Regions from separate parts of the Candidatus Clostridium stratigraminis genome, predicted to be linked through region 3. Evidence: riboswitches for the same ligand, from Rfam matches in the RefSeq annotation. Region 3 holds a riboswitch; each other region holds the start of a gene.
What was found. Region 3 has a riboswitch for cyclic di-AMP ahead of ACJDUG_RS10885 (C40 family peptidase). Riboswitches for the same ligand answer to the same signal wherever they lie in the genome.

Region 1 (11,018 bases), on a different contig from region 3:
TGTATAGCCTCTTTATCAATATGAGAAATTTTCTTATTTAAGGTAAGGCTTAATTTATTGATAAAGTGCTCGATTAAAAGGTTTATATCTTCTTTTCTCTCTCGAAGGGGAGGAAGGGATATAGAGATAACATTTAATCTATAGTATAGGTCTTCTCTAAATTCGCCGCTTTTTAGCATTTCCTCTAAGTTTCTATTGGTAGCTGCTAGGACTCGTACATCTACCTTATGGGTTTCGTTGCTGCCTATGCTTTCAAATTCTTTTTCCTGAAGCACTCTTAAGAGTTTAACCTGCATAGTCCTTGGCATATCTCCAATTTCATCTAAGAAAATTGTACCCCCATCAGCTAGAAGGAATTTTCCAGGCTTATTTTTAGCGGCACCTGTAAAGGCTCCCTTTTCATAACCAAAAAGCTCGCTTTCCAAAAGATTTTCTGGGATAGCAGCACAATTTACACGTACAAAAGGCTTATCCTTCCTTTTGCTATGGTTGTGTATAGCCTTTGCAATTAGTTCCTTTCCTGTTCCGCTTTCACCTCGAATTAATACAGTGGAGGTGGAGTGTGATGCTTTTTCAGCAATTAGCAAGGCTTCCTTTAAGCTGCCACTTGAGCCAATAATATTAGCAAAGTGATTATTTTTTAAGGTGTGCTTTTGAAGCTCTTCTTTGTAGTAGTTTAGCTCTTCCTGATATTGCTCCAGTTTTTTAGCAAGCTCAGATATATCTTGAAATACACCAATAGCTCCTATTGCCTTATTATTTGAAATAATAGGAGAACGGTTTGTAATTACAATATGTTCATTTATCTGCATAGTTTCGCCAGTGCTCTTTTCTTTGGTTTTTATAACCTTTGGAAGACAGGAATAGGGAATAACTTCATTTATATTTCTTCCAAGTACCTCACTTATATTTTTATTTACTAGTTTTAAGGTATATTCATTTGCAGAGGTTACATTGGAATTGGCATCTATAACTATTACACCTAGAGGCAGGTTTTCTAAGATCTGTTCATTGGCAATTGTATTTTCTTCTATTAAGGCATCTATATTAGTCAATATTTTTCCTTGAGGCTCGATTTGTGTTGTTATAAAATTACATAATTCTAGAACAGAATTTCTTCCGGCTGTTGTTTCCTCAATTGAAGAAATTTCTACAATCTCGTTTTCTCTGATTTTTAAGGATAAAAGAGCAAGCATACTAATAGCTATAGGATCCTTACTATCTAGCTTTCTTATATAAAGATTTATATTATATTTTCCCTTAAGTTCTGCGGCCTTATGAACTATCATGGCAGCAATTCTTGTATGCACTCCGTTTTGAACATTTACAACTATACTATTTTTATACATGGCCTTCTCCTGTTGATAAAAAATATCAAGTATGCTATAATATTGATAAAAAGTATCAATATTATGATACACTAAGTATTTTATTATGTCTAGATTAATATTAGCACAAAAACTAAAGTATAAATATTGTTCCTTTGATAGAAAATATCAAGTGAAATATTAAGATTGCTTGAATTTAGGCATTTTTAAATTTGGCATAAAACTTGCTGTTAATATAATAGTATAGATATTATTATATTTTTATAAGGAGTGTATTGGTATATGAAGAAAGGAATTGCAGCTTCAAGAGGCTATGCTATTGGAAAGGTAGCTCTAAAAGTTAAAAAAGAGCAAACTATTATAGAAAGAAAAATTGAGAATATAGAAGAAGAGAAAATCAGATTTGATGAAGCTGTTGAAAAGTCAAGATTGCAGCTAACAAAGATTAAGGAAAAGACAAAAGTAGAAATGGGAGATGATAAGGCAGAGGTTTTTGAAAGTCATTTAATGCTTTTAGATGACCCTGAATTTACAGGCTCTGTTGTAAGCAGTATTGAAGGCAATCAGATAAATTCAGAAAAGGCTTTAAAGGATGTTGTAGATATGTTTCTTTCCATGTTTGAAGCTATGGATGATGAATACATGAGAGAAAGAGCAGCAGACGTTAAAGACGTAGGTAATAGAATACTCAATAACCTGCTTGGAATAGCTATGGAGGGTATGGGCAGCTTGGACAACAACACTGTTGTTGTTGCACATGACTTAACACCATCAGATACAGCAGAGCTTGATAAGAGTAAGGTTATAGCCTTTTTAACTAACATTGGAGGAAGAACCTCTCATAGTGCTATTATGGCTAGAACCTTAGAGATTCCAGCTGTTGTTGGACTCGGAGATATAACCGAGGCAGTTAAAAATGGGGATAGGATTATTGTTGATGGAATAGAGGGTACAGCAATTATAAATCCTACTGAGGCTGAAATAAAAGAATACACAGCTAAGAAGGAAAAATTAGAAGCTGAGAAGGAAGAACTGAAAAAGCTTATAAAGCTTGAGACTAGAACAAAACAAGGTAAGAGGGTTGAAGTTGTAGGTAATATAGGAAAGCCAGAGGATGTACTTAGGGTAATTGAAAATGGCGGAGAAGGAGTTGGTCTCTTTAGAACTGAATTCTTATATATGGATAGAGAAACAATGCCATCTGAAGAAGAACAGTTTAAAGCCTATAAATTTGTAGCGGAAAAGCTTGATGGAAAGCCTGTTGTTATAAGAACTCTAGATATTGGTGGGGATAAGAAGCTTCCTTATTTACCTTTGCCAGAGGAAATGAATCCATTCTTAGGCTATAGAGCTATAAGAATTTGTTTAGATAAGGTTGATTTATTTAAGATTCAGCTTAGAGCACTTTTAAGAGCCTCAGCCTTTGGAAACATAAAAATAATGTTTCCTATGATATCATCCTTATCAGAATTTATACAGGCAAAGGATATATTAAATCAGTGTAAAGAGGAATTAAAAAGTGAAGACAAAAATTTTAATGAAGCCTTAGAAACTGGAATAATGGTAGAAATTCCTGCTGCTGCAGTTATGGCAGATGAACTTGCAAAGCATGTAGACTTCTTCAGTATTGGGACAAATGATTTAATCCAGTACACATTAGCAGCTGACAGAATGAATGAGAAGATTTCTTATCTTTACAACCCAATGCACCCAGCTGTACTTAGACTTATAAAAATGACGATAGATGCAGCTCACAAGGAAGGCAAATGGTGTGGAATGTGCGGAGAAATGGCAGGAGAGGAAACAGCTATAGAAACACTATTAGAGTATGGATTAGATGAATTCTCCATGAGTGCTTCTTCAATATTAAGAGCTAAGCAGATAATTATAAATAAATAATACGTAACAAGAGCCGCCCTATTGCATATAAGACAATAGGCGGCTCTTGACTTATTGGTAACTTTCTATATAATTTTTCGTATATAATAATAAACATACATGAATTAACATATTAAAGGTGGGGATTTAATAATGGAGGAGGATCTTAAACTAGTTTTAGAAATACTAAAAGGCAATATTGACAGCTTTAACATATTAGTTAATAAATATGAGCTAAGTATACTGCGATTTGTATATAACACTGTAAAAGATAAGGAAGCTGCAGAAGATATAACTCAGGAAGTTTTTATTACAGTTTATAATAAATTATATACCTTTAATAAAGAATATAAATTCTCGAACTGGCTTTATCAAATTGCTAGAAATAAATGCATTGATTACATAAGAAAGTATAAAAGAGTATATGAAGCAAATGTTGAAGAGGTGGGAGAAATGGTATCTAAAGAGATATCCCCAGAACAAAGTACAGAATTTAAAGAAGTTAAGAAATTAGTGGAGGGTTTTATAGAGACCTTAAGCGATACAGATAAGCAGATTATTTTGCTTAGGTACTCAGACGAAAACATGACCTTTTCAGATATTGCAGAGGTACTTAGGCTTGGGGAGTCTGTTGTGAAAAAAAGGTATTATAAGACTAGGGAGAGATTTAGAGAATATAGAATCATAAAGGAAATGGGGTGTAGATAATGGATTGCAATATATTTAAGAAAAGAATCAACGATATGCTTGAAGATAATTTATCCTACGACCTCAGAAAGGCTATGCTTGAACATGCAGAGAGCTGTAATAACTGCAGTACCTTATTTAAGGAAGAGCTGGAGATGGACGATATATTTAAGGCAGGCTTAGTAGTAGAAATGCAAAATTTTAGAAGCTTAAGGAGTGATATTATGAAAAACATCGATAAAAATAAATATGGTACAGGTTCTGGTAAAAAGTTAATTAGGCATTTTAAAAGTCATATTACAACCTATAGCTCTTTAATAGCCATTGTAGCAGTTTTTGCCTTCCTAATTCCCTATGTTAAAACCCATGGACTTTTAGGCGTAAACAAAACAGCTAGTATGGCTCCACAAAATCAAGTAATGTCAACAAAAGAGGCGGCAAGCAGCAGTACCGCAGATAAGTCACAAACCGATAATTCCCAAAAATATGATCAAAAATCCGGCAGTGCTTTGAAAGTTAATTCCTATATGCCGCAATTTGAAAAGAAACAATTAAGTAAAGACTTTACTGTAAAATTTAATACTCCATGGGAAACATCTGTAAGTAATAAGTTTAGTGCAACTGTTGAAGGTAAGGGCACTGAAGCTATAGAAGAAGGTATTGCAAGCATTATAGTAAAAAATTCAAGCAGTAAAGATCAGTGGAGCTTTAGCCTAATTAATAATGATAAGCAATATACGCCTAAAGCAGTTAAATGGATTGATGATGAAAATCTTTTAGTAATTGTAGGACATGGCCAAGGCATGGTTGATCTTGGCGGAGAATTATATATTCTTAATGTAAATACTGGACATATTGCAAAGGCTGATCCACAAAATACAGCAAAATTAAATACACTATCTCAAATTACTAAAATTAAATCAGTTAAAGCCATTAATGCAAATACTCTAAGTATTAATACTGAGGTTCTTGTATATGAAGATAATACGATGAATAAGAATCACAGCGAAAATAGAACTATAACCTCACCCTTTGGTGAAATTGTTAATACAATTAAGTAATTCAAAATTAAAAGCAGGATAATTCTCCTGCTTCTTTTACTGTTCTTGAAGTTATATTATAATAAGTAGTATGAAAGATAAATGGTTAAATATGTATTTATAATATGAGGTAGCTGCATGAATAATTCAATTGAACTATATAATAAAGCTGTAAGATTTTACAACGAAGGGTATATTGATAAAGCACTTGAATATTGTGAAAAAAGTATATCAAGTAATTTAAAAAATACAGCTGCTATAAATCTTAAAGGATTGCTGTATTATTTTAAGGGCGACCTAGATTCCGCTGAGGCCCTATGGAAGATGAACTTTCAGGTAAACAGAGACTTGGTATCAAAAAAATATTTAGAGGATATTAGAAATGATAGAGATAAGCTCCTTATTTATAAGGAAGCTTTAGCAACTATAAATGAATTAAGGCTTAAAGAAGCAGTAAATTTGCTAAAGAAATGCAAAGAGAGTGATTTTAATTGTATTAATGTAAAAAATTCTTTAACTATTTGTTATATAAAGCAAGGGGATTATAATGCTGCAGTTAAATTCATTGAGGAAGTACTTAAAATTGACAGGAAAAATGATATTGCGATAAAAAATAAAAAAGAACTTATAAGTTTAGGTATAGTGAAGAAAAAATTAAAATTTAAGTATATTGCTATACCAATTGCATGTATAATCATAGGTTTGGCTTTAGGTTTTGTAGTCAAAAATATAAACAAGGCAATAGCAGCCAAAAACAACATAAGTGAACAAGCTAAAATATCTGCAGGTAAAAACAATACAAATGAACCTGCCAAAGCTCCTACAGTTAGTAGTACTAATGCTGCAAATGATACAATAGCAGCAAATGAAAATACTAAAACTGTAAATGAAAATATATTTAAAAGTGAAGAGTTTAAAAGTGCTGTAACTAATCAAGACTATGAAAAACTGTACAGCATGGCAAATGAGTGGAAGGACAAAGAATTAAATATAAATGATAAGACCTTGCTTCAAAAAGGTATAGAACTACTACAAAGCAGCGGTATAGAATATTTTTATGGTAAAGGCAGACAAGCATTAACGTCAAAGGATTACAAAACTTCCGAAAAATATTTTACTATGGCTTGTGATTATGGGAAAGAATATTATCTATATCAGGATATACTATATATGTTAGGCTTCAGCTTTAAAAATGATAATCAAATTGATAAGTGCATAAAATATTATGAAGAATATGATAGTAAGTTTTCTAATGGCACCTATGAGCAAACAGTTTTGTATGATATGAGTTTAATTTATAAATCTGTAGATGTAAAATTAGCTAAAAATTATGCTTCAAGACTTACTAAGCAGTATCCTAAGTCTATTTATAATAATAGTGTAATAAATAATATTTTAGCTAAATAACGTTACAATGCTACACTTGATATATTAATTATAATAATATATAATATTAATATAATAAAATACCATCTAGGGGTATGTAAAGAGGTTAGAGTCTAAATGGACTTTTACGAGTAATTTGCGAGCGGAAGCGAGTAATCTTAAATTACTCAGTGTGACCACTAAAAGGAGGAAATAAAATGATTAAAGAAATAATGGATAATAATTTTGAAGATGAAGTAATGAAAGGCAATGAAGCTGTAGTTGTTGATTTTTGGGCTCCTTGGTGCGGACCTTGCAAAATGCTTGGACCAGTTTTAGAAGAACTAGAAAAGGACTATAACGGAAAAGTAAAGTTTGTAAAGGTTAATGTTGATAATAATCCAGTAGTATCACAAAAGTATAGGGTATCAAGTATACCAACAGTCATGGTGTTTAAGAATGGGTCTACTGTAGATACAATGGTTGGTTTTAGACCAAAGATAGCTGTTAAGGATTTAATTGAAAAGCATATTTAAGTTAAAGCTGCTTTAAGGCTGATAGGGGTGAAGGGTGTGTCGCAAAGATATGATATAGCAATTGTGGGCAGTGGACCAGCTGGGTTATCTGCTGCTGTGAATGCTAAAATAAGAAATAAAAATATCATTGTTTTTGGAAGCAAGGATTTAAGTGCAAAGCTAACAATTGCTCCAAAGATTAATAACTACTTAGGGCTTCCTAATATAAGCGGCAGGGAATTAAAACATGAATTTGAAAAACACATTAAAGCTATGAACATCCATATAACTTATGAAAGAATCAATTCTATTTACGCAATGGGAGACTATTTTGCTTTAATGGTTAATGAGAAACTTTACGAAGCAAAAACAGTAATATTGGCAACTGGAGTTGAATACACAAAAGCCTTAAAGGGAGAAGAAAAATTTTTGGGCAAAGGTGTAGGCTATTGCGCTACCTGTGATGCACCCCTATATAAGGGTAAAATAGTAACTATCATAGGCTATAATAAAGATGCTGAAGAAGATGCTAATTATGTTAGTGAACTTGCTGCAAAAACCTATTATGTTCCAATGTATAAGAATGTGGGAAATCTAAAGGATATTATAGAAATTGTAGTTGATAGACCTATAGAAATAGCAGGAGATGATTTGGCTCACAGCTTATTACTTAAAAATAAGATTATAAAAACTGATGGTATCTTTATCTTAAAGGACAGTGTTCCGCCTGGGCAATTGGTTCCAGGTCTTACTATTGAAGAAGGTCATATAAAAGTAAATAGAAGCATGTTAACAAACATTGAAGGCTTATATGCAGCTGGTGATTGTATTGGAAAACCTTATCAATATATTAAGGCTGCAGGGGAAGGACAGGTTGCGGCATTAAACGCAGTTTCATACCTTGATAGTAAATAAATTTCACATAAAAGAACTCCTCAAAATTATTTGAGGAGTTCTTTTATGCCTATTTAATTTTTAAAAATTATTGATTAACTACGAAAAAAACATGGTTTCCTATAGGTTTTACATTAGCTTTTTCTATGTTCTTCATCCAATATGAAGTTGCAATTTTAGGATTATAGAAGAAAACTGCTTTATTTGTAGGATCTTTACCACTTAAAGCTTCTAATACTGCATCATAACTTGCTTTATCTGGTATGACATCTATTCGACCATTAACTAAACAAGAAAAGGCGTTTTTTTGCTTTATTACACCTTCAATAGATTTTGGAAAGCCTGGGCTTTGCAATCTGTTTAGTATAACAGAGGCAACAGCAACCTTTCCTTCATAGGGCTCAGACCTGCTTTCAGCATAAACTATTTGAGCCATTAAATAAACGTCGCTTTCTGTTACATAAATAGACTTTTGGTTATAGTTTAAAACTTGTATTGCGTCTATCTGCTCCTTGTATAAATCACAATCTAATTCACTAGCTGCTTTTACATTGGACAATGGTATAAATAAAAAGAAACATAAAAATAAAAATACTAAAGTGTATTTTTTCATTACAATCCTCCTTTTGCCTACGGGGTTAGCTGACGGGTTCGGTAAAGGCATAACCTACGAAATAACGATTCACCCCAAAAAAGTGGTTTCCCCGTGTTTTAAAATAAAAATAAAACTTAGGCTAATGATATTATTCCTCTATTTTTAAAAAAAATACAATATTTAAATAAAAAAATGACATACCATAAAAGGTATGCCAATATTGGTAATTTTAAGACTGTAATAAGTTTTTAAAATCAGTGTATGCTTTTAAAAAGTCACTATAATCCTTTATTACATTATTATATTTAGAAGTTGGTGATGCATATAATTCAGTAATTCTACTGCTGGTTAAATTGGCTTGGGAAAGTTTTTCATTATTTATAGAGTATAAAAGGCTTTCCATATAATTGTTGTATTCGTCTATACTTGTATTAAATGCCTTGTAACAGGTTATGGCCTTAGAAGGCACAGTTATATTTGAGAACTCCTGAGAAAGTTTGTCTAAGTTTGTTTTGTTATTATTAATATCAGAAATAACTGAATCAAAGTTTGAATTATTGGCCCTTGCAGCTATTATCTTATCTGAAAAATCAATTTTAATAGGTAAAAACTTTGCTATTATACCTTCCATGCTATCAACAAAGTCTAAATTCTGTTTTTGAATAATTTCATTATCTCTTTTAAGCCTTACTAGTTCGTTAACGTAGCTAGAGGTATTAACCACTAGAGTGCTTAGCTTATTATTAACTAAAGGTTTTATAGCTTTTAGCTTTATAAGGGAGTAGTATTTATTACAATCATCTTTGTATTTATTTAAATCGGCTCCTGCCTTATCTAAGTCATTTCCGTTAGGATTACTTAAAATTAAGTTAATCTGCTTGAAAATAAGTATATTTTTATCTATACCATTAAGTAGGTTATCATGATCTGCTTTATATTTCTCAACTGGAATAATTCCTTGAAGGCTATCCTTAATTTTCGACAAATTATCTATTTTTGCAGGTAGGTCTTTTCTAATTTTATCAGGATCAATAGTTTGTCCAACAATAAATGCTTCCGTGCTTGTGTTTTCTTGATTTATCTGATCCACGTAAGACTTAACAGCTTTTTCGTAAGTATTTAGGGACTTTCCAATTGAAAGATAATATGTGCCATAAAAGACCATGGATACTATTAATGCAAAGGCTAAAACTGACAAAATAATAATTAAATTTTTGTTTTTCTTTCGCTTCAATTTTGTGACCTCCTCTATGTTCCTAAGTAATGGCTTATAAATTATTTATACTATATTATTCTAGCATTCATATTAAAATTCCTTCTATGTTTAATTTTATTATAAATATATTTAATTTTATAATTCTGCGTATACTACTACAGCGTTTATTAGTGTATAATTGTATATATATATTGAAAAGAACAGGAGGGCGAAATCACTTGACAGAATTTTTTAAGATTATTTTTAACAGTATAAAGACAATAAGTCCATTTAACATTTTGGATATTATAGTGGTTTCCTATATATTTTATAAGGCTTATATGTTGATTAAAGAGACAAGGGCCGTCCAGCTACTAAAAGGAATTCTGCTAATTTTACTTTTACTTCCTATTAGTTCTTTTCTGCAGCTAAATATGCTTAACTGGATTTTAAGCAAAACCATAACTATAGGTGTACTTTCTATGATAATTATTTTTCAGCCTGAAATTAGAAGAGGTTTAGAGCACCTAGGAAGAAGTGCCTTTAATGATAGACATATATTAGAAGATGAAGAAATAATGGAGAAGGTAGTAGGCGAAGTAGTTGACGCTGTTGAGAATTTATCTAAATCTAAGACAGGGGCTCTTATTATAATTGAAAATCGTACTGGACTTGGTGATGTTATAGCAACGGGTACTAAACTTGATGCCATAGTTTCTTCAGCACTTTTAGAAAACATATTTGTTGTAAATACACCACTCCATGATGGAGCTACAATAATACGAAATGATAAGATTATCGCCTCTGGCTGTTTTCTTCCATTAACTAATAATGATGAGATTAGTAAAGCCCTTGGAACAAGACATAGAGCTGGACTAGGGATATCGGAGAATTCGGATGCGCTAACCATAATTGTATCTGAAGAAACTGGAAACATATCACTTGCGGTAAATGGTAAATTAACAAGAAATTATACAAAGGATAGGCTTAAAGATATTCTTGTAAGAATATTAAAAAGCAGGCAAAAAAAGAAATTAACCTTGAGAGAGAGGGTGAGGTTATGGAGCAAAAAAATACTTGGTTAATTAAAATATGCTGTATTATAGCGGCTTTTGCCCTTTGGCTTTACGTGACTAATGTTGAAAACAATAACAACTCTCAACCAATTTCTGTACCTGTAACTTTAGTAGGACAAGAAAACGTAACCTCACAAAAGCTTCAAATTCTTCCACCTTCTCAGCCCTATACTGTAACGTTGCACGTGAGAGGATCTCTATCAGATATAGCAATAGGCAAGGAACAATTTAAGGTAGTAGCAGATTTAAGTGAATTTCAATTTTCAAAGGGTACAAAAAATATACCTGTAAGGATTGAAAGGCAGCCGACTAACGTGTCAGTTTTAAATAGTGAAAGCTTATATGTAACTGTAAGCTTTGATACACTAGTAGAAAAAACATTACCTGTAAAGATAAATATTAATGGGAAGGTTAAAGATGGATACTATGCCCCTCAAAACTACTA
Region 2 (11,018 bases), on a different contig from region 3:
TAAGGTATCATATCTTAAAGGACTATTAGTAAATGCAACTTCATTAGCCCTTTTAAAGCTAAAATCTTCAATATCATCTTTACTTGTTCTGATTTCTGCAAGTATAACTCCTCTTTCTCTTTCTATTTCTTTTTCAGGAAAGATAGAATATTGTATCATATCAGACAATATATTTATTGAGGGTTCTAATTCTTCTGCAAGGGCCGTAATACTATATACCGTACAAGAATAGTCAGTGTAGGCATTGTACTCTCCACCCCTATGTTCTAAATAATCATTTAGCTCTTCGTTATTAAAATTGTTAGTTCCTTTGAAAAGCATGTGTTCAATAAAATGGGAGATACCTCTATCGTTAGAATTTTCATTTATTGATCCAACCTTTATGCCAATATGTATAGAGGAAAGCTGGCTATCTTTTTTTATAGAAATTAAATGTAGACCATTTTCTAATATGTGAATTTTTGCATCAAAAATGTTTTTATTCATGTAAACTCCTTTAAAAATAATACTTAAGACAAAATCTCATACTTACTAATTATAATACATTTTCCTTAAAAGTGATATATGTTCTAATTTTATTGACTTAAGAATAAATACAAGCTAAAATAGACAAGTACTTTAAATATCTAAGGTACAGGCAGTTCGTAACCATCCTGCCTTAACAAAACTAGGAGGAACAAAAAATATGAAAAGTAAAACTCAAAAAATTGTAATTGCAGCACTTATAGCAGCAATTTACGCCGCATTAACCATGTCTTTAGCCTTTATGAGCTATGGTGAAATCCAATTTAGGGTTGCAGAAGCCCTTACAATTTTACCTTTTTTCTCATCCCTATCAATTCCAGGACTATTTATTGGCTGTGTTATAGCAAATCTTTTAAGTTCAATAGGACCTTTGGATATAGTAGTTGGTTCTTTTGCTACATTAATTGCAGCTATTATTACCTATTACATAGGAAAGAGTAATATGAAATTTAAAAAGTATATTGCTCCACTGCCTGCTGTACTTGTTAATGCAGTGGTTATAGGGCTACTATTAACTTACACAGCAAACATTCCATTTATTTTAGCAGCACTGCAAGTTGGTTTTGGTGAACTTGTATGCACCTACGTGCTTGGATTACCTCTATTACTATTTATAGATAAAAACACAAAAATAAAGCAGTACTTTCAGTAAATTAGTACTTTATTTTAAGTTAAAAATTATTTCAATTTAATATTATGTGTAATATTAACAGCATAAATATTAATATATGTATATTGTATTCTCAAGCAATGTATATGGAGGTATGAATGTCAAGATTTATAAAAATACTTGCCGTATTAATATTAATACTTTTAGTTGAAATATTTTTTATATACAGAGGTTACCTAAAAAACAAGAATAGTAAAATACCAACTATTGAAGAAATCAATCCACACAAATATTCAGCTCAAATTTCAATAAATTATTAATTCTAAGACACTGAATCTGGTTATTTTATGTAACCAGATTTTTGTTTTACTTATTGTTCTATTAAAATAATTACTGTATAATTTTTATTGTGATTTAAATATAAAATACAAAAGGAGTTTTAGTTTTGCTAAATAATACTACTAAATTAAATACAAATAAAATCAACAGAAAAGGCATTTTAAAAGAAAACCTCCAATTACTTGCAAAAGATACTTTATTTTTTGTAACTCTCTTATGCCTTTATTTAAAATCAATACTTTTTATTTTGCTTATAAATAGCGATAAAGCCACATCCTTTAAAGTAGGTTGGGCATTTTATGGAAGTCCCCATCTATTAGTTTATTTATGTTTTATTATTATTTTCTTGTCCTTTTCTTTTTTATTTAAAAATAGAGGCAAGCTTCTGTATTTTATAGTTATAGATCTATTATTTACCTTTCTATTATTATGTGATTTATGGTATTTTAGAGGTTTTAATAGTTTCATAACCCTGCACAATTTAAGTCAAACTGGAAATTTAAACAATTTATCTAGTGATGTATTCTCAATGATGAGGACAATAGACTTGGTTTTTGTAATTGACTTTATAATTTTAATTCCGTTAACTATATTTTACAAAAGCCAATATAAGAATCAAAAGAGATTACCTATATTTTTTTTATTGAGCCTATTGATATCTATAGGATATATATGGTTTGACCATTACAAAATAGATATAGTTGAAAAAGGACAAAAGACCATACTTTTTAGGACTTGCTGGACACCTACTCAAACAATAGCTAATTTATCTCCTCTAGGTTATCATATTTATGATGCCTATAACTATTATGAAGATAATAAGACTTTTAAGCTTTCGGGTACTGAGAAAAATCAAATAGAAACTTGGTTCATGAATAATAAGGAATCCCTTCCAGACAATGAATATAAGGGAATGTTTAAAGGTAAAAATTTAATTCTAATTCAGGTTGAATCCTTAGAGAATTTCGTTATAGGGCAAAAAATTAACAATCAAGAAATAACTCCTAATATAAATAAATTATTAAAAAACAGTTTTTATTTTGATAACTATTATGAACAAGTATACAACGGAACAACCTCAGATGCAGAGTTAATGACCAATACATCAGTTTATCCTGTAAGACGCGGTAGTACTTTCTTCCGTTACCCTAATAATAGTTACAATTCTCTGCCTAAGCTAATGCAAGGTATTGGTTATTCAACTATAGCACTACATCCTGATAAAGGTTCCTATTGGAATTGGATGCCTGCTCTTACTTCCATTGGTTTTCAAAAGGCAGTGGATGAAACCTCTTATAAACTAGATGAAACAATTGGACTTGGTTTAAGTGATGGTTCTTTTCTTCGTCAGGCAGAACCAATAATCGCAAAGCAAAAACAGCCCTTTTACAGTTTTATGATAACATTATCAAGTCATGGACCTTTTGATATTCCAGCACAATATAGAGAATTAAAACTAGACAGTAAGCTCGATGAAACAAAATTAGGCGGTTACTTTCAAAGTATTCATTATACTGATAAACACATTGGAATTTTTCTAGACAAGCTTCAAAAGGATGGTGTCTTAGATAATTCAGTAGTAGTGGTATATGGTGACCATACTGGAATACACAAATATTACGATGATGAGGTTTCAAAAATTCAGCCTCAAGAAAGCTGGTGGCAGAATAATAATATGAGAGTACCTCTTATTATATACACTAAAGGTATGGAATGTAAGAAATTCAGTAATATTGGCGGACAAGTTGACCTTCTTCCTAGCCTCGCTTATTTAATGGGTGCCGATACCAAATCTCTTGAAAGAACGGCTATAGGTAAGAATTTATTTAATACCAATAAGAGTTTTGCAGTTCTGTCAAATGGAGAATATATAGGTAACAGTTCTAGTGAAAAAGAAAAAACCTCAGAAATTGAAGGTATAACTATTTCTGATACAATAATAAGAAGTAATTATTTTAAAGATAACGCAAAATAACTTAAAGGGATGAGTTAAAAGTTTTTAACTCATCCCTTTTTTTTCATATCACATATATAATATTTCTGCAAAGCTATAAAAATCAATGATAAATAGAAACTTCTTTTAATTAAGCTTTTTCAGAATTTGGTTTTCTATTAAATATTATAACTAAAATTGTTATAAATAAAAGGCTTAATATTCCACTAACTACAAAGGCTGAGGAAGCTCCAAGCTTATCTGCAGCTGTGCCTGAAAACAAATTACCTATAGGAGTTGAACCTGCAAAAACTAAGGCATATACGCTCATCACCCTTCCCCTGTATTCATCTTTAGCATTTATTTGGAGTGTAGAATTTGCTGTTGTGGAAAAGTAAATATTAAATACACCAGTTATAGCTAAAGAAAATGCAGCTATGTACTCCAGTTTACTTAATCCAGTGAGCATCAACATTATTGATACTATAATTGAGCTTAGCAGCAAAGTTGAATGTTTAGGACCCTTCCTACTTTTTAAAGATACTGTAACAGCACCAATAAGTGAACCTATTCCCAATGATGCCATTAAAAATCCATAGGTTCCTTCAGACTGATGAAGAACATTTTTTGTAAATACAGGAAGCAGTACATTATAATTAAAAGCAAAAACTCCCAATACAAATACAATTAAAACTGTTTTCATTAGCTTTGGAGTCTTATAAATGTATAATAACCCATCTTTAATTTCCTTTAATATTTTACTTTCCGAATTTGTTTTTCTTACATAAGGGGTTGGTTTTATTTTAATAAGTCCATAAATAACCGCTATGAAACTAAGGCCATTTAACAAGAAACACCATCCAGCACCTAGTAGAGACATGATCAATGCACCAATTGATGGTCCAAGAATCCTTGCTAAGTTAAAAACAGCAGAATTTAATGCAATTGCATTCATTAAATCTTCCTTTCCAACTACCTCAACTACAAAGGTTTGTCTTGTTGGTGTATCCAGTGTATTTGTAAATCCCAAAATAAGAGCTATTATAAGTATGTATGAATATTTTACTGTATGTGTAAATACTAAAATTGAAAGAGTTAAAGCAAGGAGCATAGAAATGCTTTGAGTTATTAATAATATCTTCTTCTTTGGAAATCTATCTACAACTACTCCTGCAAAAAGAGAAAATATGGTTATAGGCAGGAATTGAATAGTTCCAACAAGTCCAAGCAAAAATGGTGAACCTGTAATGGTAAAAACCAGCCAAGATTGACCTATACTCTGCATCCAGGTACCTATTAAGGAGATACATTGTCCAAACCAATAATATCTAAAGTTTTTATGGGTTAATGCATGGAAATTATTATTACCTAGTCTTTTAAATTTCGTCATTAAATTCATTCATATGCCATCCCCTCTTAAATTAATCCTTATTTTATAATATAATATATTAATTTTTGTCGCAACTTTATGTATATTTAAAATTGTTTTAAAAGTTTAATTTTATAATATATAGTTTAAATTAAAATAAGCCTTAATATACTTAGGAATTAAACACATACCATCATTTGCCCCCATTTCCACATATATTGCATAGAAATATAAGATTTCTTTTGTTACAATAATCACATACAAAACGCCGAATCTCCAAAAGGAGTACGGGGGATTTATCCTGGGGTGAATCTCATTTAATGAGTAGGGTACCTCTTACCCGAACCCGTCAACTAACCTCGGAGGCAAAAGGAGGCAATTATGCTAAAATCTAAAATAACAAAAAGTTTACTTTTTGCTCTATCAATCTCATTTCTATCTGGTAATTTGGTACATGCTGCCAGCTATAAAGTTGTATCTGGTGATTCTCTATATAAAATAGGAAATTTATTTAATACTAATAGTTCAGTGCTTATGCAGACTAATAAATTAGGTTCTTCTATGATTTATCCTGGACAAGTATTAAATGTACCTGCTGTGCAGTATACTGTAAAAAGCGGAGATACCTTATATTTAATAGCGAAAAAATTTGGTGTTTCTCTAACTGCTTTAAGAACTGCAAATAACTATTGGATTGATGCTATATATCCAAATCAGACTTTAATAATTCCGGGTACAAGCTCTTCACAAAGTTCATCTCCTTCAACTTCTGTAAGTCAGGCATCTGCAGGTGTAATTCCTTACACCGAAGCAGACTTAGATTTATTAGCTAGACTTATAAACGCTGAAGCTCAAGGTGAGCCATATGAAGCTAAGGTTGCTGTTGGTGCTGTTGTAATTAACAGAGTAAAAAGTGCTGATTGGCCAAATACTATTAAAGATGTAATCTATCAACAAATAAATGGTTACTATCAATTTACACCAGTTTTAAATGGATGGATTAATAATCCTGCTACAGCTGATAGTAGACAGGCTGCCTTAGATGCATTAAAAGGTACAGATCCTACTCATGGTGCACAGTTCTATTTTGATGATAGTACTACAAATACTTGGCTTTGGTCAAAGACTGTAGCATTAAGAGTTGATAAAATGGTTTTTTCATATTAATCTGACTATATTAGGAACTTCACAGTTAAAAATTTATATAAAAATAGCTACAATATATAAAATATGATGCATGAGCTCATCGCTTCGAAAGAAGTTCTAAGCTCTCAATAGCCACAAAACCAAGTGTTGAACTAAATTCATTTCATTCAGACATACAACACGAAGGCTTTGTGGCTATTCTTTCACTCAAATAAACGAATAGCCTAAGGCTTTGGAGTTTTTTTTAAACTTGGCACTGGGCATCTTAAAAGCACTCGCTGCCACTCATAAGTTGCCCGTTAAAAGCCATTTAGGCTTTTAACCTCATTCCACATATTTTATATATTTTTGCTAAATTCAATATAAGAAATCTGCGATGAATACTTATATTAATAAAAAAATTTTAGGAGTGATAATTGTTGAAATGGACTCATAAAACATCAATAGCTTTATTGTTTTTAACTGCAGTTACAATTCCTTCTTATAAAACAGGTGCTGTTACTGCCACTTCTATTTCTAGAAGTCAAGCAGAACAAAGAGCACTGAATATGATAAACCTCACATGGACTTATGACAAAAGTAAAAATAATTCTATAGGTTCTACCTATTCTTCTATGGTAACTCAGCCAGATCAGTTAAATGGAATTGCCGCAGATGAAGCAAGAGGAATTCCCTATAATTGGGGTGGTCATGATAGCTTAGATTCAAGTTCATACGGTGCTTCTTGGACAAATTTCTTAGATGCGGTTAATAAGGGAGCCAATACAGGTAATGTAAATACAACTGCAGGTTACGGTTTAATTCCAGGTACTTCAGGCATAGATTGTTCAGGTTTTGTTCAATCAGTTTTTAATATTGCAGGTGATAAACTTTCTACCTATTCCTTATTTGATAACTATTTTACAAAAATTTCTTTGAGTCAATTAAAGCATATGGATATTCTTGATAGACCAGGTGATCACGTATTGATTTTTGATAGATGGGGTACCCTAAATGGTATTAGTGGAGCATATACCTATGAGGCAACTTGGGATCAAGTGTTTGGAGGTATTCAAGGCACTAAAAGGTATTTTGTTACAATGGATGATATTAATAATGGTTATATTCCCGGAAGATATATAAATATTGTTGATGATTCCATTACTACATCTAGTTCCTTAGGTAAAATAGTCAATGTAAATTATGCGGCGAATTTCAGAACTAGTCCTTCTACATCCGGAAGTTTAGCAGGAACCATTCCAAAGGATGCAATTGTGAAAATTTTGAACTTTTCTAATGGCTGGTATCAAATAACCTATAATGGTCAGACAGGATTTATATATGGTAATTTAATTAATTCAAATTTAACCGGCAGATACGTTGCCATTAATAATGCTTACTTACTTAATATTAGGGCATCTGCTTCCGCTAGTAGTTCAATTTACGGAACCTTAGCACAAAATCAATTTGCAGAATTTTTGAACGCATCACAAGATGGTAATTGGATAAACATAAAATTAAATGGAATTCAAGGTTATGTTTACAGCGATTATGTAAAGTACGTAAATTAATTTAATAAAATCAACTAAAAAGTAAGAAGAGGAAAGTATGAGGAACATATTACCACTCTTCTTACTTTTTTATTTGAATATTTTATTTTCTAAAGTAAATAATAACTTTGTATTTTATAATAGTAAGGAGTTGATAAAATTAAAACCTTAAAATGTATCTTAATTTTTTCTTTTTCATTATATATTTTATCCTTCTTTCCTACATTAATCGAGGCTGAAACCCAGATAAAATCTAATGAATATAAGCCGAAATACAATATTCTAATTGATTTAGTAGATACAAAATTATATTTAATTGACACTCAAAAAAATTTAATTGTAAGCTCTTATACTATAGCTGGTGGAAAACCATCTACTCCATCTCCAATCGGTACATGGACTATTGTAAGCAAAGGAAAATGGAGTGCCGGTTTTGGTACTAGATGGATGGGACTTAATGTACCTTGGGGCAGATATGGCATACACGGCACTAATAAGCCTTTATCTATAGGCGGCTCAGTGTCACTTGGCTGCATAAGAATGCTTAATAAAGATGTAGAAAATTTATATGAAAGAGTTGGCTATGGAACCCCTGTAGTCATATATGGTGGTCCATATGACATGTTCATAAATAAATTTAGATATCTAGAGCCTGGTGATACTGGCGCCGACGTATATGAAGTCCAGAGAAGGCTTAAAGATAAAGGCTATTACTTAGGTGCATTAGACGGAAAATATGGGGAAGCTATGAAAGAAAAGGTTATTAAATTTAGAAAAGATAATAACTTAAGCACAAGTCATACAGTAGATTATGATTTTTATACAGCCATTGGCATTCTGCCCTTTGAATAAAAAAGTAGCATTCTAAATACCTTAACATATATGTAATAGTAGAATAATTTTTAGGTGATACACTGTGGCAATTTCAGAGGCATTTTTTAAAAACTTGTGCAACTTAAGAAGTACAGATTTTGATTTAAAATTTTTGTTTCTTGGAGAAGGTATTAGCAGAAAGGTTTATGCACTTGATAAAGATTATGTAATTAAGGTTGCAAAAGGAAATGAAGGGATATATCAGAACAAAGTAGAGCTTTACGTTTTCACTCATGTGAATCTAAAACTTAAAAAATATTTATCACCTATAGCTTGCTTTAAACCAAATATTTTGATTATGGAAAGAGCTGTGCCGTTAACTAATACTCTCAAGGATAAATATATTAATGTTTTTAATTTCTCTAAAGATAAAGCTTTCTTTAATGATTTATGTTTTCTAGCTGATAAACATTACCTGTTTTATGAAGATCTGATTTCCGTTAGCTCTTGGGGAATGTTGAAGGATAATAATGTATTAATTGATTATGGCTGTACTAGTCCCTTTGGGGATATGTTTTATGACCTTAAGTTTATCATGAATAGTTTTAAAAACAATTGAGATTGTATATAAGCATACAATCTCATTTATTTTTAATATCTAACTCTTGTATTACAAACTTATCAAAATCAATTTCTTCCATAAAATTATGATAAGTAAAGGTAGTTTTGTTCCTTTTGTTATATTCTTCCAAATTAGTGGGCAGCCAGTATGGTTTTTGAATATCGAATTTTTCACATAATTCAATGATGCACTCCTTTAATTTTTCTTGGTAATCCCCTTCTATATTTGAAGTTGCTACAGCATCCTTAATTATCTTATTATTTTTTATAATCTTGCCCCAAATCTTAATCAAAATATCTACTCCTCATCATAAAACTCTAGGTAACTATGTTTTTGTCCATCTTTTTTATAGCCGAGTATAGCATTTAAATTCACATTTTCTGCAGCTCTGAAGATTGATTTTTCCACATCTTTAAAGTCTTCCTTTAACTGTTTTATAAGAGCTTTTATTTCATAACGTTTATTTCCTATTTTTTTAGCTGCAACCATACAAGCACAATTAAGTGGCCAAATACCACTATTTTGAGTAAAACGTTCAATATACATTTCTTCAATATAATACATTGGTCTTATAAGCTCCATATGTTCAAAATTATCCGATTTTAACTTAGGAAGCATGGTACTAAAATTACCCGTATATAGTACATTTAATAGTGTTGTTTCTATTACATCGTTATAGTGATGTCCTAAAGCAACCTTATTACAACCTAACTCCTGTGCCTTTGTATACAATGCCCCTCTTCTCATTTTAGCACACATATAGCATGGATAATCCTTAGCAATCTTATCCACTATTTCAAAAATTCCTGAATTAAAAATCTTTATAGGAATGTTTAGATGCTTGCAGTTGTCAATTAAAAGCTCTTTAATATTTTCATGATATCCAGGGTCTGCTACAATAAATTCCAGCTGAAATTTAACCTTGCTATGCTTATAAAGCTCTTGAAAAAGCTTTGCCATTAAAAGGCTATCCTTTCCTCCTGAAATTGCAACAGCTATTTTGTCTCCCTCTTCTACCAAATTATATTCTTGAATGGCCTTTATAAACTTAGCCCAAATATGTTTTCTATATGTTGCAGTTATACTTCTTTCTATAACCTCTATTGGTTTTCTTTCATTAAAGGGAACTAAAATTTCACATCCCTCTCCAGCTACTCCACTCATTTAAACACCTCTCTTTTTCCAAATCATTATAGCATAATTTTTTAATGGCATCCATATGAGTTATTACTTATTTAACACATCTGGATGCCATTATATTATTATATTTTTAATAAAATATTATTTATAGAAACACTTACATCTTTTCTTGCATCTAATACCCACTGTTCATCAAATTCTAGATTAAAGGCACGTGAAAAGGAATAATATAAATTAACCCTTTGATATTGTAATTCCAAATCATAGAGTTCCTTTTTTAACAGTTCAGGTTTAGATATAATTTTTCTATTAGCAATAAAAATCTCATCTACATAACTTAAGAAAGAATTCATCATATCATTATTGGATACATCAAAAGGGATTTTTAGTATGGTCCATTGAGTTCTTTCATCAAGTTTATATTTTTTTACATTATCTAAAATTATTAAATATTCATTTATATCCATTTTCCTATAAAACCCAACTTTTTCTTTTCTAGTAACCCAAAGGGCCAGCTTTTCTTTAAGAGGTAAATTTCTTACTTTTAAAATTTCTTCACTTGGACCTAGCACAGCTCTACTAATGGGATAGTCCTCTACTTCAAGGCTCTCCTTTAAAAATTCTGAATTGCCACCCTGTGATGCAACATAGCCTGTTTCATAAATTCCCTTTCTCCCTGCTCTTCCGGCGATTTGTTTTACTTCTTGAGATTTTAAATATCTTACCTCATAGCCGTCGTATTTTTTTATATCCATGAAGATTATTCGTTTTATGGGTAAATTTACACCCATACCAATTGCATCAGTAGTTATTAATATAGCTGCTTCCTTATTTAAAAACTGCTCATATTGTTTTTTTCTAACCTCAGGTGGTAAATCTCCATAGATTAAACTCGCCTTTATTCCTATATCTGAGAAATAATAAGCTAATTCCAACACTCTTTTCTTTGAAAAAACAACAAGTGCATCTCCTATATCAATGTCTTTATATGA
Region 3 (11,018 bases):
AATCTATTGGATCAAAATTAGATATTTTGTTCCCTTGACCCTTTTTTAATTCTTCCTCTATAGAATACCATGTATTTATAGCATAATTATTCTTTATAGATGTAGAATTAAATACTTGCCCATAATTGTCTCCTATTTCAATACCAGTTGTGGGATTAGCATTTGATTTTGGATCAGTTCCAAGTCCTAGCTTCCAGGCATATTTAGCTAATATATCATCATTATAGGTTTCTCTTAATTTCTGTCCAACCGTCATAAAATATGGGTTACTAGAAACAGCTAAAGCCCGAGTCAAATCTACCCAGCCATAACCTGGTCCATCATCATAAAAGGTTTTATGTGTGCCTTTATTATCATTAAATACTGAATGATCATCTACACTAAAGCTTGGTGTAATTACTCCTGATTCCAGTGCTGCAACAGCAGTTGCAGGCTTAAAGGTAGAACCTGGAGGCACTAGTGAAGATGTTGCATAGTTATAAAGATATTTTGGTACATAATCATATTTATCATATCTTTTATTTGTATTTGAATTAACAGGAAACAACTTATTGATTAAATCACTGCTTAAGCCTCTATCTTGACCATACTTTACATAGTCAGGGTTAAAGTATTTATTAAATACGTCAGTAGTTAACCCAGCAGGATTAGAAAAATCGTTAGGGTTGAATCCTGGTCTAGAAACAAGTGCAAGTACTGCCCCAGTATTTACATCAATAGCTACTGCTGCTCCTCTTGTTGCATTTTGAGTATTAACATCATTTTGTCTGCCAGCTTTTTGTAAGCTTGCCATGGTTTGATCCAGAGCTTTTTCTGCTGCATACTGCACATTTTTATCAATGGTAAGCTGAATAGTTTGTCCAGGAGAGGATTCACTGCTTCCTAGTTCCTCAATAACTCTTCCTTTTGTATTCAGCTTAACAATTGTTCCGCCTTTTGTTCCTTTTAATCTGTCTTCAAAAGCTGCTTCTATCCCTTGAACACCAATATAATCTGAGTTTACATCATAACCTCTTATATCATATTTATCACTGTTTGTTATTTTAGAAATATATCCTATAACAGAAGATGCAAGCTCACCGTAGGGATAGGTTCTCATTGGCTGCATATCTGTGTCTATACCTGGCATATCATTTAGCTTTTGTGCAAAAATAAAAGCGGTTTCCTTTTTAATATTACTTGCAATAGTTACTGGTTTATAACCAGAGAAGCTCTGCATCTTGATTGCATCTAAAACTAATAAATACCTTCTCTCAAGCTGCATCTCCTTATCTTTTGGAAGTTTTGTTTTGTCAACTTGACATTTAGTCATAAGCTTACTAAATAAATCATCTTTAACAGCTTGCTTCGAAGCCTTGCTATACTGTGTAAGTAAGTCTTTAAGTTCCGAATCTGCTGAGATTTTATATCTTGTGCTAATTCTATTTAAGGTATCGTCCGGACTCGTTTTATACTGTCCTATTATGCTTTTAAAAATGCCCTCAGGTGTCACCTTATACAGATTATTTACCATATAATCATAGGTTTGTTCCGGCGTAATCTTTAAAAGCAGTTCATCTATTTTATCTTTATCTTCAGCTGTTAACTTTCCTTTTTTATTCTTAAGCTCCGGTGTATTTTCAATTACATACTGATCAAGTCCCCTATCCTTCTTAAATCTTATTTCTTGAGCCTTTTTTGTGTCCTCATCTGTAGTATTAAATTCAAATCTATAAGGATTTATCTTAAGCTGTAAATCATCCTTCTGCACTTCCTTGTTGTCATCTAAAATTTTAAAGACACTATCCATTGTATCAAAAAAGCTTATACTGCTTTCATCTGTTTGTGTAAAGGTTAAATTGTAGCTTTGTACATTGGTTGCAAGTTTAGTTACTCCATCACTTGCCAAAATATTGCCTCTTGGAGCATTTTGCTGAAGCTCAGTAATGGCTTTTGTATTGGCCTTATCCTTATATTCAGCACCTTTAACAATTTGAAGGTATACCAATCTAGTAATAATACCAACAAAAACCAAAACTACTAAGGAGGTTAGCGCTGAATATCTATTAAATTTATTTTCTTTCTTTTTCATAACCCTTATTTTCTACCCTACCTTCCATCATAAAAGCTCCATTTTCTCTGCATATATTCCTTCTGACATAATTTATAAACTAATCTATACATCAATACAGCAATAACCATGTTATATAAACTGTTGAAAATAACTTTGCTAAAGGGCATATACGTGCTGTTGATATATAAAATTGAAAAAACTAAAACTCCTTTTACAAAGGATAATCCAAGTGAGGAAACAATAGGAATCAGTGCCTTCTCTTTAAATATACCTGAGCCTATTAATCCAGCTGCAACGCAAACAAGCATATTTGTAAAGCCATTTATGCCAAAGCCAGGGTAAAAATATAAATCCTGAAGAATTCCTGCAAATACTCCTAGCCATAGACCTTCAATACTTCCATTAATAATAGAATAGAGTATGCAAAAAGCTAGGAGTAAACTTGGGAAGTATCCTCTAATTGAGAAAAAAGGGACAAGTGTGTTATCTAAGATAAAAAGCAGCACACATATAAAAAATAAAGTTAAAACCTTTTTCATCTAAACCACCCTAATATTTTATATCTCTTACATCCTTTGGCACAACAACTAGTACTTGCTGTAATTTATTAAAGTCAACATAAGGCTTGATAATAGCATTTTTCATTATCTTCCCTTGATCTACTTCAATATCAGTTACCTCTCCGATTCTAATTCCCTTTGGATATAAGTTTCCAAAACCTGAAGTGAGTATTACATCACCCTTCTTAATTGCTGAATCTAAAGGAAGATAGTATAACTTTGCCAGTAAATTGTTGCTATCATCCTTGTAACCTTTTACTATACCATTTATCTCATTAGCAGATTCCACCATACCGCTTACTGCTATGTTTTCATTTGAAATTGATTGTATTATTGACCAATTACTTGCTGTAGAAGTCACTTGCCCAACCAATCCTGCTGCAGTAATAACTACCATACCCTTTTTAATATTATCCTTCTGACCCTTGTCAATTATAAATCCGTCTAAATAATTACCACCACTATTGCCTATAACATTACAGCCAATATAATTATATTCAGATCTCTGATTTTTAAAATTCAGGTCTTCTCTTAGTGTTTGATTATCCTTAATAGCAGAATTATATTCTACTAATTGGTTTTGTAATTTATCATTTTCTTGTTTTAATGCTTCATTTTCCTGTTTAACCTTTGTAAAATTAAAAACAAAAGTTAAAGAGTCCTTAATTACGCTGCCAGTTTTGCTAACTCCATACTGCATTTTATTAAATACTGTACCAACACCATTTTCAACAACTGAAACCTTATCCCTCTTGACACTATAACTAATTAAAATTAAAAAGGTAACTGACAGTACAACAATTGTTACTGCCAGTTTGTTCCTAAAGAATGACATATTTATCTTTTACTTACCTTATCAATATTGTCTAATGCTTTCCCCGCCCCTAAAGCTACACTATCAAGAGGAGATTCAGCAATGTGTACAGGCATATGGGTTTCGTGGTTGATTAATTTATCTAATCCTTTTAGTAAAGCTCCGCCACCTGCAAGCATAATTCCCTTATCCATAATATCTGCAGCAAGTTCTGGAGGGGTTTTCTCTAATGTTGTTTTAATTGCATCAATTATTGACTCAACTGGTTCTTTTAAAGCTTCTCTTACTTCTACCTCTGTTATTTCAAGTATTTTAGGAAGTCCGCTAATTAAGTCTCTACCTTTTATCTGCATTGAACCTTCATTTTCTGATGGGAAGGCTGAGCCTATTTCCATCTTAACAGCTTCAGCTGTTCTCTCACCAACAGCTAAATTATATTCCCTCTTTATGTAGCTAATTATTGCTTGATCTAGTTCATCTCCAGCTACTCTTAAAGACTTACTTGTAACAATTCCTCCTAGAGATATAACAGCCACCTCAGTAGTTCCTCCGCCAATATCAACAATCATACTTCCTGTTGGCTCATCAACTGGAAGTCCTGCTCCAATTGCAGCTGCCATTGGCTCTTCTAGTAAAAGAACATCTCTAGCTCCTGCTGACTTCGTTGCTTCATCTATTGCTCTTTTTTCAACCTCAGTAACTCCAGATGGGAAACATACTACTATTCTCGGACTAGTAAAAGCACTCTTTGGACTAGCTTTTTCAATAAATTTTTTAAGCATAGTTTGAGTTATATCAAAGTCTGCTATAACACCATCTTTAAGGGGTCTTATAGCAACAATATTTCCTGGAGTTCTTCCAATCATCTGTTTTGCTTCAAGACCAACTGCTAGCACCTTTTTTGTATCACAATTTATTGCCACAACAGATGGTTCCCTTAATAATATTCCTTTTCCCTTTACGTAAATTAGAGTATTGGCTGTACCTAAATCTATACCCATATCTTTTGATATTCCAAAAAATCCCATTTAATGTTCTCCTTTCAATCTACAAAATACCTTTTTCCTTTAAGCTTATATAAATGCCATTACCTATTATAATATGATCCAACATTTCGATTCCTAACAGCTTTCCACATTCACTTAACCTATGAGTTAAATTTATGTCTTCGCTGCTTGGTGTTGGATCACCAGAAGGATGGTTATGACTAACAATTATAGATGCGCAGCTTTTCTTCACTGCCTCATTAAAAACTTCTCTTGGATGTACAATTGAGGAATTAAGACTTCCAATTGAAACATCTCTAATACTTATCACAATGTTCTTTGTGTTAAGCAGAACAACCTTTAAACATTCCTGTTTTAAATTTCTCATACTTTCCATAAGAAGCATAGCAGCATCTTTAGGCTCACTGATCTTATACTCTTCACCTGATTTAAATGACTTAAACCTTTTCGAGATTTCAGCAAGTGCTATTAGCTGTGAGGCCTTAGCAGAGCCTATGCCTTTTAATTGTAAATAATCTTCGTAACTTGAAGTTAAGAGTCCATTTAATCCTCCTGACTCTTTTATAATCCTAGAGCTTAATTCTAGAATATTTTCATTTGAGGTTCCAGTTCTTAATATAATGGCTAGAAGTTCGTTATTACTTAGAGCCTCTACACCATACTTGAATAATTTTTCTCTAGGCCTTTCTGTATTAGGTAAATCCATAATTCTAAGTGGTCTTTCCATTTAATTAACTCCTTTACAGATTTACCCCCATATCCCCTAATAAAGAATATAATTTATTTATAGGTAACCCTACAACATTATAATAGCAACCATTAATTTTTTCAACAAAAATACCTCCATAACCTTGAATACCATATGATCCAGCTTTATCCATTGGTTCGCCGCTCTTAATATAGCCCTGTATTTGAGATTCGGAAAGCTTTGAAAAGTAAACCTCTGTACAAACACAATCCTGCACTATATTGTTTGTTTTAGTGTTTATTATGGAAATACCAGAATAAACATAATGACTGTTTCCACTTAGTGAAGTTAGCATTTTATAAGCCTCTTCTTCATTTTTAGGCTTTCCAAGAACCTTCTTATTGTGGTATACAATTGTATCACAACCTATAATTATATTAGCCGCATCGGTTTTACTGGCAACATCTTGTGCTTTTCCTAAGGATAAATTTTCTACATATTTTATACAATCACCATTAAAGGTAACGGAATCTTCATTAAAATCGCTTGCTATTACCTTGAAATCAGGAATTATTCTTTTTAATAGTTCCTTTCTTCTTTCGGAAGCAGATGCAAGTATTATAGACATAAAATCACATCCTTAGCTAAATTTTTCTATATAGTATTATTGCCAATATAATACCAATTATAGTCATTAAGCTTATATTGAAATTTATGCCAAAGGAAATACTTAATATTTTTAAGTCAAGTACTAAAGGATTCTTTGTGCCAATATTATAAGCATTTTTTAGAAGAGATAGATACTTAATGTTGCTTCCAAGTAAGTCTCCAATTAAACTTCCACATATGGCACCTAAAATTATAATAAAAAATAAAAAACTTTTACTTTTTTCTGAACCCCTCATTAATAATCCCCTGCCTTTATTTATCTTTTATAGTTTATCATTTAATAAAAGTGTAAACAAGTATTTAGTACATTATTTATAATTTGTTAAGAAATAAATAATGTATTGTCAAAAAATAAAAAAACATAAAAAAAGCTAGAATATATAAAATATTTTATCTGTGTATATTACTTTATACTCAATACACATATTTTATATATTTTCGCTAAATTTCATGTTCTAAATTCTGATTTTAACTATTTGCTTGTAAGCTTTTTTAATAAGTTATAAATATATATTTCAATATTTACAGTATTTTCATTATTTAAGTCCTTTGGAAGAGCATTAATGTGTGTTTTATAGTCCTCAAGAATTACTTTATTTACATCCTTGGAATCCACTTTTTCTAGACTATTAGTCCAATTTTTTAAATCATCAGTTTGGATAGATTTTATGCCTTTATCAGAAAGTTTATTAATAATCTCCAGCTCTGCATTCACAATTGCAGCTATTTCTTCGCTGCATAAATTATCTGATTTTAATTCAAAGGTAATTTTTGAATTATCTATATTCTTAGTTTTGAGATTATTAATTACTTTTAAACTTTCACTTTCATTATATATACCTAATAAAACTCTTGTACCATCTTGGTCCTGTATGGTAAATGGAGTTCCATAATCTATAAAAAGCTTTTTTTCTTTTTCAATATTTTCAGCTTTAGCAAATTTCCCGCCTTGAATAACTATAAATTTACTTGATTTAGTTTCCGTTTTATTAACTGCACCTACATCACTGCTTGCTGGAGGGGCTATATTGGCCACTGATGCCTTTTTCATAAAAAGATTTGAAATAAAAGTTCCAAGCAAAAAAGCCGTTAGCAAAACTGATAACATAACCAAAATAATTATTGTGTTTTCAGATTTCTTTCTTCTTAAATCATATCTTGTGTATTTCATGGTTTACCTCCACTTTTAAAGTTTCAAATTAAAACCCTATATAATACTATTTTTAAAAGTGGATTTTTATGATAAAAAAAACTCGGCAAAATTTGCCGAGAAGAAAAAATTAATTAACTCTTCTTGCACCTGCATATCTAGATGCATAGTAGCCTTCAGAAAGACTGCTAACTGTAACACCGGTTCGAGAATTTGCTGCGTGTATAAAATTACCGCCGCCAACATATATTCCTACATGTGAAACTGAACCATATGTGTTAAAAAACACTAGATCTCCTGGTGCTAAATTACCTTTGCTTACTGATTGACCACTACCAAACTGGGTTCCAGTGTAGTGACCGAGTCCAACACCAAATGCTCTATAGACATAAGCTGTAAAGCCTGAACAATCAAACGCGTTAGGTCCTGATGCTCCCCATACATATGGTTTCCCTAAAAACTTATATGCATAAGAAACTACACTGCTGTTTCCTGCTGAAGCTGGAGCACCGCCAGTTATTCCACTGCCGCCGCCTCTGCTTAAGGTTTTGCTTTTTGTGGAACTGGTTTTTTGTTCAGTTTTTTGTGGGACTTTAATTACCTTGTCCGTATTTAAGCTTGCTGATCGAACAACCACGCTTGGCTGATCTTTGATAGCTGCGTCTGCCTTAACGATATATCCGTTAAACCTGGCAGAAATACCAAACGCCACTAAAGCTGCCGCAAATAATAGCGGTTTGGCTATAGAGTACTTCATTTGTTTCCCCCCTTCTGTTTGCTTCCGGAGTTAGCTGACGGGTTCGGGTGAAGGTTCCCTACTGATAAGACTTATAACATACATTCATGTCATTCCTAACTGGATAATACCTAGTTTTCTATATATTATAGAAATCAGATTAACCCCTGCATATATTGGTTCCTCCGTACCCATTTTTTGTAAAAATAGGATTCAGCTCTTAATCATTATATTACTATTACTGCTGCTATGTCAATGTTTGTTATTAAATTAACAGCTTTAACCATGATATTTTAAAATTATCATATCCATATCTTCTCCTGATATGTTGAAAAAATCCTTTGAAACTCTTAGCTTTTTAAAATCATTTTTCTTCCAAAAATTAAAAATATCTATATCTTTCTCACAAACCCCGGCAAAAAAATCAAATATACCTAGCTCTATATTAAAATATTTAATCATAGCCTTAATAATTTTGCTGCCAATGCCTTTATCTCGAAAGTCTTTGTCTAATAAATAATACCACAGCCAAACTTCATTAATATTTTTTATTTCAATTCTGCCTTTAATTACACCAATCAAATTATCTTGAGCTTTAATTTTTAAGAAAAATTCATTTTCACTAACATAATATTCTAAAAATCTTTCATAAAAGTCTTTAAACATTAGAGGTTTTTCGTTCTCACTATTTATATATTGATTATTTATCCAATGCTGTACTAATATAATATCCTCTTTTTCTATACTAGAAACAGATATATCTTCTATATAAAAATCTACATCAAACATAAATTCACCTCGCATCAATAAATTAATTCTACACAATGAAGTAAAATCCTTTTTTAAAAATAAAATATTGGCATACATATGAGTTATTACTTATTAATATAAATTAAATGGCAGCCATATGACTAATTTAAAAATTAATCATATAGCTGCCATTATTATTTTACTTGGTGCAGAAGACGGGACTTGAACCCGTACGGTCTCCCACACGCCCCTCAAACGTGCGCGTCTGCCAATTCCGCCACTCCTGCATATTAGTAATCTTTAGTTAGATTACATCAGTTATTATACTACCTCCTTTGCTAATTCGTCAATAATAATTTCAACTATTCAAATACAAGAAATTACTTTGTGATGATTTCTTGCTATTCCTCATTTAATAATATATTAATTGAATACTATGTAAAAAGGCGGAAAGTAATTTATCTAATAATTTTCTTTCCACCTACACTTATTTTGTAACATCATTTGTAAATTTATTTTTATATAAAAATTTATAAATATTATAATTTACCTTTACCCTCTTAATATATTTGTCAGTCTCTTTAAAGGGTATATAATGTAAATTCACGCCGTCGCTTGAATGTTCCGAATCAGCTAACCACTTTTCAACATTTCCTCTTCCACCATTATAGGCTGCCAAAACTAAATCCATATTCCCATTAAATTCTTTTTTTAAGTTATCCAAATACCAACAGCCCATATTAATATTATAATCTGGATCAAAGAGCTTTTCATTTTTATAATTATTAAGCTTCATTTCTTTTGCTGCCCACTCAGCTGTATCCGGAGTTATTTGCATTAAACCATAGGCACTTTTAGAAGAAAGGGCTCTTGGTTTATAGTTACTTTCAGTTTTTATAACTGCAGAAATTAGATAAGGATCTAAATTGTATTTTCTTGAATAATTATTAATAGAATCTACATAATTTAGAGGAAATAGAGTTTTTGCAATATTGCTAAACTCAACAATTAGAATTACAAGCAGTATTATAACAAATACAGTAAACAGACCTCTATGTTTCATATTTTACCTCTGAACAATATATTTCTTTCAAAACCTTATCTATTTGATTCTTCGTAGCCTCAATACTGCTTCTATTATCAATTATAAAGTTAACATACTTTTTTTTATCCTCTAGTGGTATTTGGGCATTTATTCTGTTTTTTACATCACCTAAATTTAAATTGTCACGCTTAAGAGTTCTCTCTATTTGCGTATTTACGTCTACCCAAACTAAAATATTTAAATCCATAGCCTTATATAGACCTGTTTCAATTAGTGTGGGAGCATCAACAATGCACATTTTAAAACCTTCAATCTTGTACTTTTCAATTTTTAAATATATCTCTTTAATAATATAAGGTATAGTTAATGCTTCTAATTTTAATTTTCCTTCAGGATTATTAAAAACGAAGTTACCCAGTTCTCTTCTTTTAAGAAGGCCTTTAGCATCAAAAAATTCAGAGCCAAATTCCTTCCTAATATTACTGATAACTTCAGGGTAAAGTATTAATATGTCTCTTGATATAATATCCGCATCAATAATGGGTATCCCTTTTTCTTTTAGAAAATTAGACACTGTGCTTTTACCGCTTCCTATGCCGCCGGTTAATCCTACTTTTATCATAACTTCACCTAATTAAATTTATTTGGCATCATACCAATCCTTACCGACATTTATATCTACTTCAAGTGGAACTTTTAGATCAGCAACATTTTCCATTTCTGTCTTAACTAAGGCTTCTACTTCTTTTAATTCATCTTTATATACGTTAAGAATAAGCTCATCATGGACTTGTAAAATTAAGGTGCTTTTTAATTTTAAGTTTTTTAATTTCTTTGCTACATTAATCATAGCAAGTTTTATTATATCTGCTGCACTTCCTTGAATTGGTGTATTCATTGCAAGCCTGTCACCTAATGCTTTAACTATTTTATTGGATGCATTAACCTCTCTTATATACCTTCTTCTGTTTAGAATTGTGGTTACATAAGAATTAACCTCAGCACTATGAACTATATTAGTCATATACTTTTTAACACTTGGATATCTTTCAAAATAAGTATCAATATAAGATTTTGCTTCTTTTTTTGATATTTTTAAATCTTTAGCTAGACTAAAATCACCAATACCATATACTATTCCAAAGTTAACAGCCTTTGCTCTACTTCTCATAAGAGGAGTTACTTCATCTAGAGGAACCTTAAATACCTCAGAAGCAGTTTTAGTATGAATATCCTTATGGTTAATAAAGGCGTTAATCAAATTTTCATCCTCTGCAATATGTGCAAGTACTCTTAACTCTACTTGGGAATAGTCTGCAGAAAGTATTACACAGTTTTCATTGTTTGGAACAAACACTTTTCTTATTTCTCTTCCCATTTCATATTTTATAGGAATGTTCTGAAGGTTTGGTTCAGTGCTGGATAACCTTCCTGTAGTAGTTACAGTCTGATTAAAGCTGCTGTGAATTTTTCCATCACTATCAATAACTGCCTTTAAGCCTTCTACATAAGTAGAATGCAATTTAGTAAGCTGCCTGTACATAAC

Region 1: another riboswitch for cyclic di-AMP. It lies ahead of ACJDUG_RS11335 (cell wall hydrolase); the one in region 3 lies ahead of ACJDUG_RS10885 (C40 family peptidase).
Region 2: another riboswitch for cyclic di-AMP. It lies ahead of ACJDUG_RS12560 (LysM peptidoglycan-binding domain-containing protein); the one in region 3 lies ahead of ACJDUG_RS10885 (C40 family peptidase).

The regions. Positions count from the first base shown of each region.
Region 1 covers NZ_JBJHZZ010000007.1:77,323-88,340, reverse strand. The annotation lists gene ACJDUG_RS11370 (sigma 54-interacting transcriptional regulator) at 1-1,349, opposite strand, end outside; gene ptsP (phosphoenolpyruvate--protein phosphotransferase) at 1,611-3,227, shown strand; gene ACJDUG_RS11360 (RNA polymerase sigma factor) at 3,360-3,914, shown strand; gene ACJDUG_RS11355 (DUF4652 domain-containing protein) at 3,914-4,954, shown strand; gene ACJDUG_RS11350 (tetratricopeptide repeat protein) at 5,072-6,340, shown strand; gene trxA (thioredoxin) at 6,517-6,834, shown strand; gene ACJDUG_RS11340 (NAD(P)/FAD-dependent oxidoreductase) at 6,871-7,728, shown strand; gene ACJDUG_RS11335 (cell wall hydrolase) at 7,796-8,320, opposite strand; cyclic di-AMP (ydaO/yuaA leader) riboswitch at 8,321-8,453, opposite strand; gene ACJDUG_RS11330 (hypothetical protein) at 8,532-9,536, opposite strand; gene cdaA (diadenylate cyclase CdaA) at 9,737-10,582, shown strand; gene ACJDUG_RS11320 (CdaR family protein) at 10,558-11,018, shown strand, end outside.
Region 2 covers NZ_JBJHZZ010000009.1:51,873-62,890, reverse strand. The annotation lists gene ACJDUG_RS12585 (M16 family metallopeptidase) at 1-486, opposite strand, end outside; gene ACJDUG_RS12580 (QueT transporter family protein) at 686-1,177, shown strand; gene ACJDUG_RS12575 (hypothetical protein) at 1,294-1,455, shown strand; gene ACJDUG_RS12570 (LTA synthase family protein) at 1,581-3,449, shown strand; gene ACJDUG_RS12565 (MFS transporter) at 3,559-4,806, opposite strand; cyclic di-AMP (ydaO/yuaA leader) riboswitch at 5,033-5,158, shown strand; gene ACJDUG_RS12560 (LysM peptidoglycan-binding domain-containing protein) at 5,158-5,943, shown strand; gene ACJDUG_RS12555 (SH3 domain-containing protein) at 6,339-7,472, shown strand; gene ACJDUG_RS12550 (L,D-transpeptidase family protein) at 7,611-8,303, shown strand; gene ACJDUG_RS12545 (hypothetical protein) at 8,368-8,883, shown strand; gene ACJDUG_RS12540 (hypothetical protein) at 8,906-9,178, opposite strand; gene ACJDUG_RS12535 (tRNA 2-thiocytidine biosynthesis TtcA family protein) at 9,184-10,050, opposite strand; gene ACJDUG_RS12530 (helicase-related protein) at 10,149-11,018, opposite strand, start outside.
Region 3 covers NZ_JBJHZZ010000006.1:135,662-146,679, forward strand. The annotation lists gene ACJDUG_RS10845 (penicillin-binding transpeptidase domain-containing protein) at 1-2,071, opposite strand, end outside; gene mreD (rod shape-determining protein MreD) at 2,089-2,592, opposite strand; gene mreC (rod shape-determining protein MreC) at 2,603-3,448, opposite strand; gene ACJDUG_RS10860 (rod shape-determining protein) at 3,451-4,455, opposite strand; gene radC (RadC family protein) at 4,475-5,161, opposite strand; gene ACJDUG_RS10870 (Maf-like protein) at 5,175-5,750, opposite strand; gene ACJDUG_RS10875 (DUF4321 domain-containing protein) at 5,767-6,027, opposite strand; gene ACJDUG_RS10880 (hypothetical protein) at 6,264-6,962, opposite strand; gene ACJDUG_RS10885 (C40 family peptidase) at 7,072-7,698, opposite strand; cyclic di-AMP (ydaO/yuaA leader) riboswitch at 7,703-7,906, opposite strand; gene ACJDUG_RS10890 (GNAT family N-acetyltransferase) at 7,957-8,466, opposite strand; tRNA gene ACJDUG_RS10895 (tRNA-Leu) at 8,632-8,714, opposite strand; gene ACJDUG_RS10900 (lytic transglycosylase domain-containing protein) at 8,915-9,490, opposite strand; gene coaE (dephospho-CoA kinase) at 9,480-10,094, opposite strand; gene polA (DNA polymerase I) at 10,113-11,018, opposite strand, start outside.